Linked DNA regions of Immundisolibacter sp.. The protein of the gene in region 1 interacts with the protein of each later gene in a pairwise test. Links are inferred from orthologs where the notes say so. Each region holds a gene or a part of one and is shown on either strand. Other genes may lie near its edges.

Evidence for each region.
Region 2: the proteins of rho (region 1) and hfq interact in binary tests that used the Escherichia coli proteins (3 or more experiments, as listed by UniProt). The link is inferred for Immundisolibacter sp. from one-to-one orthologs.

The regions. Positions count from the first base shown.
Region 1 is NZ_JACIZD010000013.1:3,761-9,867, forward strand. What follows is about bases 2,041-4,867. They hold rho (transcription termination factor Rho), read right to left. Parts: upstream 4,169-4,867; coding sequence 2,912-4,168; downstream 2,041-2,911. Other genes in these bases: H5U26_RS12015 (malate dehydrogenase), read right to left, coding at 2,041-2,867; trxA (thioredoxin TrxA), read right to left, coding at 4,432-4,758. Also shown: H5U26_RS12000 (M48 family metalloprotease), read right to left, coding at 1-802; H5U26_RS12005 (thermonuclease family protein), read right to left, coding at 808-1,467; rpmE (50S ribosomal protein L31), read right to left, coding at 1,599-1,805; more of H5U26_RS12015, read right to left, coding at 1,890-2,040; H5U26_RS12030 (YifB family Mg chelatase-like AAA ATPase), read right to left, coding at 4,891-6,107. UniProt on the Escherichia coli protein: Facilitates transcription termination by a mechanism that involves Rho binding to the nascent RNA, activation of Rho's RNA-dependent ATPase activity, and release of the mRNA from the DNA template.
Region 2 is NZ_JACIZD010000002.1:275,399-280,241, reverse strand. The notes cover bases 1,944-4,809. They hold hfq (RNA chaperone Hfq), read right to left. Parts: upstream 3,576-4,809; coding sequence 3,312-3,575; downstream 1,944-3,311. Other genes in these bases: H5U26_RS05095 (CinA family nicotinamide mononucleotide deamidase-related protein), read left to right, coding at 4,730-4,809; miaA (tRNA (adenosine(37)-N6)-dimethylallyltransferase MiaA), read right to left, coding at 3,714-4,631; hflX (ribosome rescue GTPase HflX), read right to left, coding at 1,955-3,226. Also shown: protease modulator HflC, read right to left, coding at 1-736; FtsH protease activity modulator HflK, read right to left, coding at 733-1,914; more of H5U26_RS05095, read left to right, coding at 4,810-4,843. UniProt on the Escherichia coli protein: RNA chaperone that binds small regulatory RNA (sRNAs) and mRNAs to facilitate mRNA translational regulation in response to envelope stress, environmental stress and changes in metabolite concentrations.

The DNA.
Region 1 (6,107 bases):
ACGCCTGGCGGCCATTGTCGGCCGGCTTGTCGGGGGCCAGGAAGGATGCCTTGGTGAGCACTTCCTTCAGGCGCGTGTCCTCGTCCGGGTGGCTTGCGAACAGACCGTGGTAGGACTGCGGCTGGCGGCCTTCGGCCTTGGCCTGCGCGGCGGCGTAATCGCCCTGCGCCTTGAGCGTGCGCAGCACGTCCAGGATGGCCTGCGGGTCGTAGCCGGCGCGGGCCAGGTATTCGGCGCCCAGGCCGTCGGATTCGAGTTCGTGCTCGCGCCCATAGCCGCTGAGCATGGCCTGCCCGAGCACGCCCATGACGTTCTGGCCCACATTGCTGCCCAGACCCGGCACGAAGATGCTGCCCAGCGTCATGCCCAATTGCGCGGCGGTGGCCGCGGTGTACTGGCGCACCGCATGGCGGGCCGTGACGTGGCCGATTTCGTGCCCGAGCACGCCGGCCATCTCGGCCTCGCTGCCCAGGTACGCCAGCAGGCCGCGGGTGATGTAGATGTAGCCGCCGGGCAGCGCGAAGGCGTTGATGTCGGTGGAATCGACCACCGTGAAGCGGTAGATCAGGTTGCTGCGGTGGCTGTGGGCGGCGAGCTTCTCGCCCACGCCCTGCACGTAGGCTTGCAGCGCCGGGTCTTCGTACTGGCCGTACTGCTGGAGCACCTTCGGGTGCATCTCGCGACCGATGGAGATTTCCTGCGCCTCGGACATCAGCGCCATCTCGCGCCGGCCGCTGACCGGGTTGGTGGCGCAGGCGGCGAGTGTCAGACACAGACCGGTGACGGTGAGGAACTTGCGCATGGTGACTACTTGGACAGTTCGATCTGCGCCGGGTGCCACAAACGCATCTGAGCAGCGCCGTTTCGGGACTGGATTTTGCCCCGCGCGATCACATCCCGGCCACGCCAGGCCAGGTGATCGGCCGGTTCGAAGCCTGTCCAGTCGGCGCGCGCGATGCGCAGCTGCACGCGCCTGTCGAGCTTCAGCAGTACCCAGTCGCCACGCTGCAGGGCGCTGGTGACCCGGCCGCGCACCAGACGATAGCGGCCGTCGGCCGGGACCTTGCCGGCCGCCTGCGGCTGGTAGTCGGGCAAGGCCCACAGGCCGCGGCGGGCCACGCGGGCCTGCCGCTCGGCAGCCAGCAGGCAGTCCGCCAGGGCGACGTTCGGCGGCATGATGAAGCTCACCGCGAGTCCCTCGCGCAGCAGGGTTTCCTCCACGCTGGTGCCGTCCGGGGTATAGGCATGCGCCAGCAGCCGGCCGTAGCGGTCCTGTGCCTGCCGGTCGCGCGCCAGACGCACCGGCCCGCCCTTGGGCAACAAGCTTTGCGTGCGCTGCAAGGCGCGCTGCGCCAGCGGCTGCGGCGTGCCCTTGCGGTAGTTCATCTCGGGCGTGTCGATGCCCAGCAAGCGCACGCGGCGGTCATCGACCAGGCGCAGCGTGTCGCCATCGTAGTACCCGGCCACGGTGGCCTGCTCCACAGGCCCTGGGGGCCGGCAGGCTGCCGGCGAGTTGCTCGCAAACAGAACCCCGGCCAGAAACACAAAGGGCGCCAGCAGGCGCCCTTTGTGAGCGAGGCCGGCGAACCGGCCCGGCATCACGCCATGCCGTAGCGGCGCTTGAAGCGCTCCACTCGGCCGCGGCGGTCGCCGACCTTCTGCTTGCCGGTGTAGAACGGGTGGCAGCTCGAACACACGTCGATTGCCAGCTCCGGCTTGGCCAGCGCGGAACGGGTCTGGAAGGTGTTGCCGCAGCTGCAGGTGACGGTGACTTCTTCGTACTTGGGATGGATATCGGGTTTCATGGCGCGGTCTGGGTTGGGAGGGCACGGCGCGGCGGGCCGCGTAGGGTAGAAGAAAGCGGCCCGCCGGGCAAGTTGCACTGCAAGTCACAGCAGGTGCTGGACGGCCTCGCGTTCTTCCAGCAGCTCCCGGGCGGTGGCATCCATGCGGGCGCGGCTGAAGGCGCTGATGGGGAGGTTCTGCACGATCTCGTAACGCCCGTCGCGGCAGGTCACCGGATAGGAATAGATGATGCCGTCCGGGATGCCGTAGCTGCCGTCGCTGGGAATGCCCATGCTGACCCAGTCGCCGTCGGCGGTACCCAGCGCCCAGCTGCGCATATGATCGATGGCTGCCGACGCAGCCGAAGCCGCACTCGACGCACCGCGGGCGGCGATGATGGCGGCGCCGCGCTGCTGCACGGTGGGGATGAAATCGGTCTCCAGCCAGGCCTGATCGACCAGTTCCGGCGCCGGACGGCCATCGACCAGCGCGTGCGAAATGTCCGGGTACTGCGTGGACGAGTGGTTGCCCCACACGGTCATGCGGCGGATGGCCGGCACCGACGAGCCGGTCTTGGCGGCCAGCTGGCTGATGGCGCGATTGTGGTCCAGGCGCATCATGGCCGTGAACTGACGCGGGTCCAGGTCCGGTGCGCTGCGCATGGCGATCAGCGCGTTGGTGTTGGCCGGGTTACCGACCACCAGCACCTTCACGCCGCGGCTGGCGTGGTCGTTCAGGGCCTTGCCCTGCACGGTGAAGATGGCGCCGTTGGCCTCCAGCAGGTCCTTGCGCTCCATGCCCGGACCGCGCGGGCGGGCGCCGACCAGGATGGCGTAGTCGGCATCCTTGAAGCCGACCGCCGGATCATCGGTGGCCACGATATCGGCCAGCAGCGGGAAGGCGCAGTCGCGCAGTTCCATGACGACGCCTTCCAGGGTCTTCATGGCCGGCGTGACTTCCAGCAAATGCAGGATAACCGGCTGGTCGGGGCCGAGCATGTCGCCGGCGGCGATGCGGAACAGCAGCGCGTAGCCGATCTGGCCAGCGCAGCCGGTGACAGCGATGCGGACGGGGGTCTTCACGGGGCGGGTCCTCTGCAGGTGGCGGATTGAAGGGTAGGCCGGCGTCAGGCCTTCATGGAGGCGAAGAATTCGGCGTTGCTCTTGGTGTTCTTGAGGCGCTCGAGCAGGAATTCCATGGCCGCCACCTCGTCCATGGAGGCCAGCAGGCGGCGCAGGATCCAGACTTTTTGCACTTCGTCCGGCTTCATCAGCAGCTCCTCGCGGCGGGTGCCGGAGCGGTTGATGTTGATGGCCGGGAAGATGCGCCGCTCGGCGATCTTGCGTTCGAGGTGGATTTCCATGTTGCCGGTTCCCTTGAACTCCTCGTAGATCACGTCGTCCATGCGCGAGCCGGTCTCGACCAGCGTGGTGGCGATGATGGTCAGGCTGCCGCCTTCCTCGATGTTGCGCGCGGCGCCGAAGAATTTCTTCGGCTTGTCCAGGGCGTGCGCGTCGACGCCGCCGGTCAGCACCTTGCCCGAGGACGGGATCACGGTGTTGTAGGCGCGCGCCAGGCGGGTGATGGAATCGAGCAGGATCACCACGTCGCGCTTGTGCTCGACCAGGCGCTTGGCCTTCTCGATCACCATGTCGGCCACCTGCACGTGGCGCGTGGCGGCTTCGTCGAAGGTGCTGGCGATGACCTCGCCGCGCACCGTGCGGCGCATTTCGGTCACTTCCTCGGGCCGCTCGTCGATCAGCAGCACCATGAGGTAAATCTCGGGGTGGTTGATCGCCAGCGAGTGGGCAACCGACTGCAACATCATGGTCTTGCCGGCCTTGGGCGGCGACACGATCAGGCCGCGCTGGCCTTTGCCGATTGGCGCCACCATGTCGATGATGCGCGGGGTGATGTCCTCGGTGGTGCCGTTGCCGCGCTCGAGCGTGAAGCGCTCGTCGGCGAACAGGGGCGTGAGGTTCTCGAACAGAATCTTGTTGCGGGCCGCTTCCAGCGGCTCGAAGTTCAGCTCGTCGATCTTGAGCAGCGCGAAGTAGCGCTCGCCGTCCTTGGGCGGACGAATCTTGCCGGAGATGGTGTCGCCGGTACGCAGGCCGAAGCGGCGAATCTGACTGGGCGAGACGTAGATGTCATCCAGGCTGGCTAGGTAGGAATTGGTGTTCGAGCGCAGGAAGCCGTAGCCGTCCGGCAGCATTTCCATCACGCCTTCGCCGAAGATGTCCTCGCCCTTGCGGGCGTGGGCCTTGAGCAGGGCGAAGATGATTTCTTCCTTGCGCTGGCGGGAGGCCCCTTCCAGACGCGATTCCTGGGCCATGGCCACCAGCTCGGCCACCGGCGTTTGTTTCAGCGCGGTCAGATTCATATGTGTCTGCGGATTTGACGAGGAGCACCGCGAAAGCGAAGCGCGGCGCAGTTGGAAGAGGCAGTCCGGGAGACGGACCGGGAATGAAAACCTGCGAAAAAATTGTTGTTGTTGGCATGTCGCGGCAACAGCCGGACACCCTGAACCTTCAGAACGTCTGCCGGTAATCGTCTACAGCCGGGCGGCCGGAATGAAGATGAGAGCCCGCCCGAGCCAGTCGAGCTATCGGCACCGGCGATGGGCGACTTGAGACAAAGCCGGGATCAGAGATTGCTGTCCAGCCACGCGGTGAGCTGCGACTTCGACAAAGCACCGACCTTGGTGGCCTCCACGTTGCCACCCTTGAACAGCATCAGGGTCGGAATGCCGCGAATGCCGTAGCGCGGCGGGGTCTTGGGGTTCTCGTCCACGTTCAGCTTGGCCACCGTCAGGCGCCCGGCGTATTCCTTGCCGACCTCGTCCAGCACCGGCGCGATCATCTTGCACGGGCCACACCATTCTGCCCAGTAATCCACCAGAACCGGCCCGGGGGCCTGCAGGACATCCTGCTCGAAGGAGTCGTCAGAAATGTGCTTGACGTGTTCGCTCATGGGCTCTGGTTATGGATCGACGGTGGCAGGGACGCAGGACAGGCCTGCGTGGGCGGTGGCATTGCGCCGGGCCGACGGGAAACAAAGGCTTGTCGGCATTCTAGTCGCAGGCGGACGCAAGTCAACAACCTTTCAATACGCGCTATGGGGCCGCCGATCGAGCAAGCGGTACTGCAGCGCCTCGGCCAGGTGCGGCATGTCGAGCGCGTCACTGCCGGCAAGATCGGCACAGGTGCGGGCAATGCGTAGCACCCGGTGCGTGGCACGCGCGGACAGGCCCAGGGCGCCGATGGCCCGCGCCAGGAACTGCTGCTGCGACTCGGTCAGCCGCGCATGCCGGCGCAGGCCGGCCGGGTCCAGACGCGCGTTCAGGCAGCCACTGCGGGCGAACTGGCGCTGCTGCGCCGCCTGCACGCGCTCGCGCACTGCGGCCGACGGCTCGGCGCCGGCGTGCTCCTGCGCCAGCAACAGCTCGTGCGCAACCGGCGGCAGCTCCACGTGCAGGTCGATGCGGTCCAGCAGCGGTCCGGACAGCCGGCCGCGGTAACGGCGCACCTGCTCCGGGGTGCAGCGACAGCGGCCGCCGGCATCGCCCAGATATCCGCAGGGGCACGGATTCATGGCCGCCACCAGCTGAAAACGGGCCGGGAATTCGGCTTTCAGCGCCGCCCGGGCAATGCTGATGTGCCCGGACTCCAGCGGCTCGCGCAGCACTTCCAGCACCTGGCGGTCGAACTCCGGCAGCTCGTCCAGGAACAGCACGCCGTGGTGGGCCAGCGAGATCTCGCCCGGCCGCGGCGTAGTACCGCCGCCGGCCAGTGCCGCCGCGGAGGCCGTGTGGTGCGGCGCGCGCACCGGCCGCTGACCCCAGTGGCGAACATCGAAACCGCCGGCGCTGATCGATTGCACGGCGGCCGTCTCGAGCGCCTCCTGCTCGGTCAGCGGCGGCAGGATGCCCGGCAGGCGCGTGGCCAGCATGGTCTTGCCGGCACCGGGCGGGCCCAGCATCAGCAGGCTGTGACCCCCGGCGGCGGCGATTTCGAGCGCCCGGCGCGCAGCGGGCTGACCGCGCACGTCGGCCAGATCGGGCACGCTGGTGCCGTCCTGCGGCAAGGCGCGCTGCGCTTGCGCAAGCGGCGCATTGCCGGTCAGGTGGCCGCACACCGCCAGCAGGTGCTCGGCACCGTAGGCGGTGAGGTCCGGCGCCAGGGCCGCCTCGGCCGCGTTGGCCTGTGGCAGCACCAGGCGGGCACCGGCGCGCTGTGCCTGCAAGGCCACCGGCAACACGCCACGCACCGGACGCAGTTCGCCGCCCAGGCCGAGCTCACCGATGAACTCGTAGCCTTCCA
Region 2 (4,843 bases), on another replicon or contig:
TGTCGGTGCCGATGACGGCTGCGTAGCGGGCGGCCGCGGTAGCGTCGCCCTCGCCGCGAATGCGCTGGCCATCCCGCTCGGCCTGTGCCAGCAGCAGCGTGCGCTCCTTGTCGGTCTGGGCGCGGATACGCTCGCCTTCTTCGGCGCCTTTGGCGCGCAGCTCGGCGGCCACGCGCTTGCGCTCGGCCTCCATGCGCGTGAACACCGAGCTGCTGACTTCGACCGGCAGGTCCACGCGCTTGATGCGCACGTCGACCACCTCGACGCCGAATTCGGCGGCCCGGTTGCTGGCCTGCTGACGCAGGATGCCCATGATCTCGCCCCGGTCGCCGCTGACCGCCTCCTGCACCGTGCGCTTGCCGAATTCGTTGCGCGACAGGTCGTTGACGATCTGCGCCAGGCGCGTGTTGACGTCGCCGGCACCGACCGACACGAAAAAGCGCTTGGTGTCGGCGATGCGCCACTTGACGAAGGAATCGACCACCACGTTTTTGAGTTCGCTGGTCTGATAGCGCACCGGGCCGCGGTCGAGTGTCTGGATGCGACCGTCGTACTTGACCACGCTGTTGATGAAGGGCGTCTTCATCTTCAGGCCCGGCGGCAGGTCGGCGGCGATGACTTCGCCGAGGCGGAACAGCAGTACCCGCTCGCGCTGGTCGACCGTGTAGAAGGTGGCGTTGATCAGCACCAGCGCCAGCAGGATCAGGGCGCCGATGATCGGCAGACGATTGCTCATGGGCGGGGCTCCCGGCCGCGGACGTAATCGGTGCGTTCGCGCGCCGGTCGTATCGGCAGGCTGATGGATGGCGGCGTCGGTGCCGCCTGCTGGGCGGTCGCGGCCGGCTCGGTGGTGCCGGACGACAGCAGTCGATCCAGCGGCAGCACGGTGAGCTTGCTGCCGTCGCCGCTCATCAGCACCTTGGGCGTGCGCGAGAGCACCTGTTCCATGGTCTCCAGATACAGGCGCTGGCGGGTCACCACCGGCGCCGCCCGGTACTGCTCGGCGATCTGGCCGAAGCGCGCCGTGTCGCCCTCGGCGCGGGCGATGATCTGGCCCTGGTAGGCCTCGGCGTCGGCGATGATGCGCGCCACCTCGCCGCGCGCCCGCGGGACGACTTCATTGCGATAGGCCTGGGCCTCGTTGATCAGGCGCTGCTCGTCCTCGCGTGCCTTGACGGCATCGAAGAAGGCCGCCTGCACCGGCTCCGGCGGCTGCGCGTCCTGCATGTTGACCGAGGTCACTTCAATGCCCGTCTGGTAGCGGTCGAGGGTGTCCTGCAGCAGCAGGGCGGCCTGCTGGGTGACCGCGTCGCGGCCTTCGGTCAGGATGAACTCCATGCGGCTCTTGCCGACCACCTCGCGGATCGCCGACTCGGCGACCTGCTGCACGGTCAGGTCCGGGTCGCGCACCTTGAACACGTAGTCGGCGGCGTCCTTGACGCGGTATTGCACGGCCAGCTTCACGTCGACGATGTTCTCGTCGGCGGTCAGCATCTGCGAATCCTGCGTCACGTCGGCTTCGGCGCGGCTGCGCGCCTGGCTGCGGTAGCCGACCTCGGCGGTGCGGATCTCGCCGATGTTCACACGCAGCACGCGCTCGACCGGATACGGCAGGTGCCAGCGCAAACCGGGTGTGGAGGTACTGGCGAATTTGCCGAAGCGCAGCACCACGCCGCGCTCGCCCTCGCGGACCATGTAGAAGCCGGAGGCCAGCCACAGGGCCACCAACAGGCCCAGCAGTCCGCCCCACAGGGCCGGCGGCGGTCCACCGGCGGCGTTGTTTCCGGAGTCGGAACTGCCGCCGAAGCGCTTGCGAAGACGGCGAAATACCTCGTCCAGGTCCGGCGGTCCAGCGTCGGCACGCCGACCCCACGGGTCGCGATTGCCGGACCCGCCCGGTTCGTTCCAGGCCATCAATTTCTCCTGAGTGCCGGGGGGCCGGCGTTGGGGGCGCTTATTGTTCCACAGGTCGCGCGCTGGCCGGCAGGGCCTCGGCGGCGACCAGCAGTGGCGTCAGCTGCCCCAGTTCGCGGCGGCGGATGTCGAACTCCACCTGCCAGCCGCCGTCGGCGTCGAACTGCTCGTGCCGCACCTGCGCCAGGCGAAACACCTGCGCGCGCAGGCGCCCGTCGCAACGGGGCAGGTGCAGGCTCTGGTGCGAGATGCCGTCCGCAAAGCGCTCGCCGATGGCGTCCCGCAGCAGATCCAGACCCGCGCCGCTGCGTGCCGACAGCCACACCCGCTCGGGGCCGCCCAGCTCGCCGCCGCTGCGCAGCGGCCCGCGGGCGGTCAGATCGATCTTGTTCATGACCTCGATCTGCGGGATGTCACCGGCGCCGATGTCCTGCAACACGCCGTTGACCTGCTGCAGCATCAGCTGGCGCTGGTCGTCGCGGGAGGCGTCCACCACGTGCAGCAGCAGGCTGGCGCTGCGGACCTCTTCCAGCGTGGACCGAAACGCCGCCACCAGGTCGTGCGGCAGGCGGCGCACGAAGCCGACCGTGTCGACCAGCACCAGCGGCTCGCAGTCCGGCAGTTCCAGGCGGCGCAGGGTGGAGTCGAGCGTGGCGAACAGCAGGTCGGCGGCGAACACGTCGGCCGCCGTCAGCGCGTTGAACAGCGTCGACTTGCCGCTGTTGGTGTAACCGACCAGCGCCACCGTGGGTGTTTCGCTGCGCGTGCGCTGACGGCGGCTGTTGATGCGCTGGCCGACCAAGCGTTCCAGGCGCGTTTCGAGCTGGCGCAGGCGCGCGCGCAGCAGGCGACGGTCGGTTTCCAGCTGGCTCTCGCCGGGACCGCGCAGGCCGATGCCGCCTTTCTGGCGCTCGAGGTGGGTCCAGCCGCGCACCAGGCGGGTGGACAAATGGCGCAGCTGCGCCAGTTCGACCTGCAGCTTGCCCTCGTGCGAGCGCGCGCGGCGGGCGAAGATGTCCAGGATCAGGCCGATGCGGTCCACCACCTGGCACTTGAGCAGGCGCTCCAGGTTGCGCTCCTGCGACGGGCTGAGTGGGTGATTGAAGATGACCAGTTCGGCGCAGGTGTCGGCCACCAGCAGCGCCAGTTCGGCCGCCTTGCCGCTGCCGATGAACAGCGCCGGGTCGACCTGCGCGCGCCGGCAGGTGAGGGTGCCCACCACCTGGCCGCCGGCGGCGCGTGTCAGTTCCAGCGCCTCGGCCAGGTCGTCCTCGAGCGGGATGTCGGCGCCGGGCAGTTCGACCGCCACCACGATGACCCGCTGCGCGGGCGCCGCCGTTGCCCCGTTCGCACCTGCCGGGGTGGGCAGGGCGGGCGCGGCGGGGTCGGTGGTCAGCTTAAGAATCGCTTGCCTCCTGGGTGACCGCTTCCTCACCCTCGACCACGGTCGGAACGCGCACCGGCCGCCCTGGCACCACGGTCGAGATGGCGTGCTTGTAGATCATCTGCGATACGGCGTTCTTGAGCACCACGACGTACTGGTCGAAGGCCTCGACATGGCCCTGCAGCTTGATGCCGTTGACCAGGAAGATGGAGACCGGAATGTGCTCCTTGCGCAGCTGGTTCAGGAACGGATCCTGCAGGCCCTGGGATTTTTTCATTTGTGTAGTCCTCGCGTGTGAACAGGCCATGGCGGCTGGCCCGCATCGTCAGTGTAGCAATATGGGTGCCCGCCGCCGCCGGTTCAAGGTGGCCGGCGACCGTCGATTCGACCGCGCCGCGATGCGCGCGTTCGCCGCTCAGGCGGCGCCCTTGCCGATCAGGGCACAGACCCGGTCGAGCACGCCGCGGCCCGCCGGGTTCAGCCAGTGCCCGTGCGGGTCGCCGCGCAGCCAGGTCAGCTGGCGCTTGGCGTACTGGCGGCTGGCGGTCTTGGCGGCTTCGACCAGGGTCGGGTAATCGATTTCACCGGCCAGATGGCTCCACATCTGGCGGTAGCCGACCGCCCGCAGGGCCGGCAGATCGCGGCTGTAGCCGGCCGCCCGCAAGCGCGCGACCTCGTCCTGCAGGCCGGCGGCGAGCATGGCCTCGAGGCGCGCATCGACGGCCGCGTACAGCGTGGCCCGGGCCGGCGGCGCCAGGATCAGGCGCAGTGCAGGCGGGCTTGCGATCGTCGCGGCCTGCGCCTGCCAGGCACTGAGCGGCCGGCCGGTGAGACGGTACACCTCCAGGCCGCGACTGATGCGCTGGCGATCGGCCGGGGCGATGCGCGCCGCCGCTGTCGGATCGACGCCGGCCAGCTCCGCGTGCAACGCCGGCCAGCCGCGCGCGGCGGCTTCGTCCTCGAGCGCCAGCCTGAGCTGCGGATCGGCGGCCGGCAGCGTCGCCAGGCCCCGTTCCAGTGCGCGAAAGTACAGGAAGGTGCCGCCGACCAGCAGCGGCACGTGGCCGCGGGCCTCGATCTGCGCGATCAGGCGCAGCGCGTCGTCGCGAAATTCGCCCGCCGAGTAGGGCTGGTCCGGATCGCGGATGTCGATCAGGTGGTGCGGCACGGCGGCGCGCGTGGCGGCGTCGGGCTTGGCGGTGCCGATGTCCATGCCCCGATACACCTGGCCGGAGTCCACGCTGACGATCTCGCACGGCAGGCGGCCGGCGATGGCCAGCGCCAGCGCCGACTTGCCGGAGGCGGTCGGACCGAGCAGAAAAACGGCGGGCATGGCGTGGGGGCGGGCGGCGGGGCGCGAAGTTTACGGCGCGCGAAGGCGCACGGCATACTGCCCGGCGTTGTCCGGCCCTTCACCCGCGAGCGTCCAGCGTGAGTATTCCCAGACTGACCGCCTGCATCGTCAGTACCGGCGAGGAGGTGCTGCGGGGTGAACTGATCGACAGCAACAGTGCCGAGCTGGCGCGCCAGCTGGGGGAGGCTGGC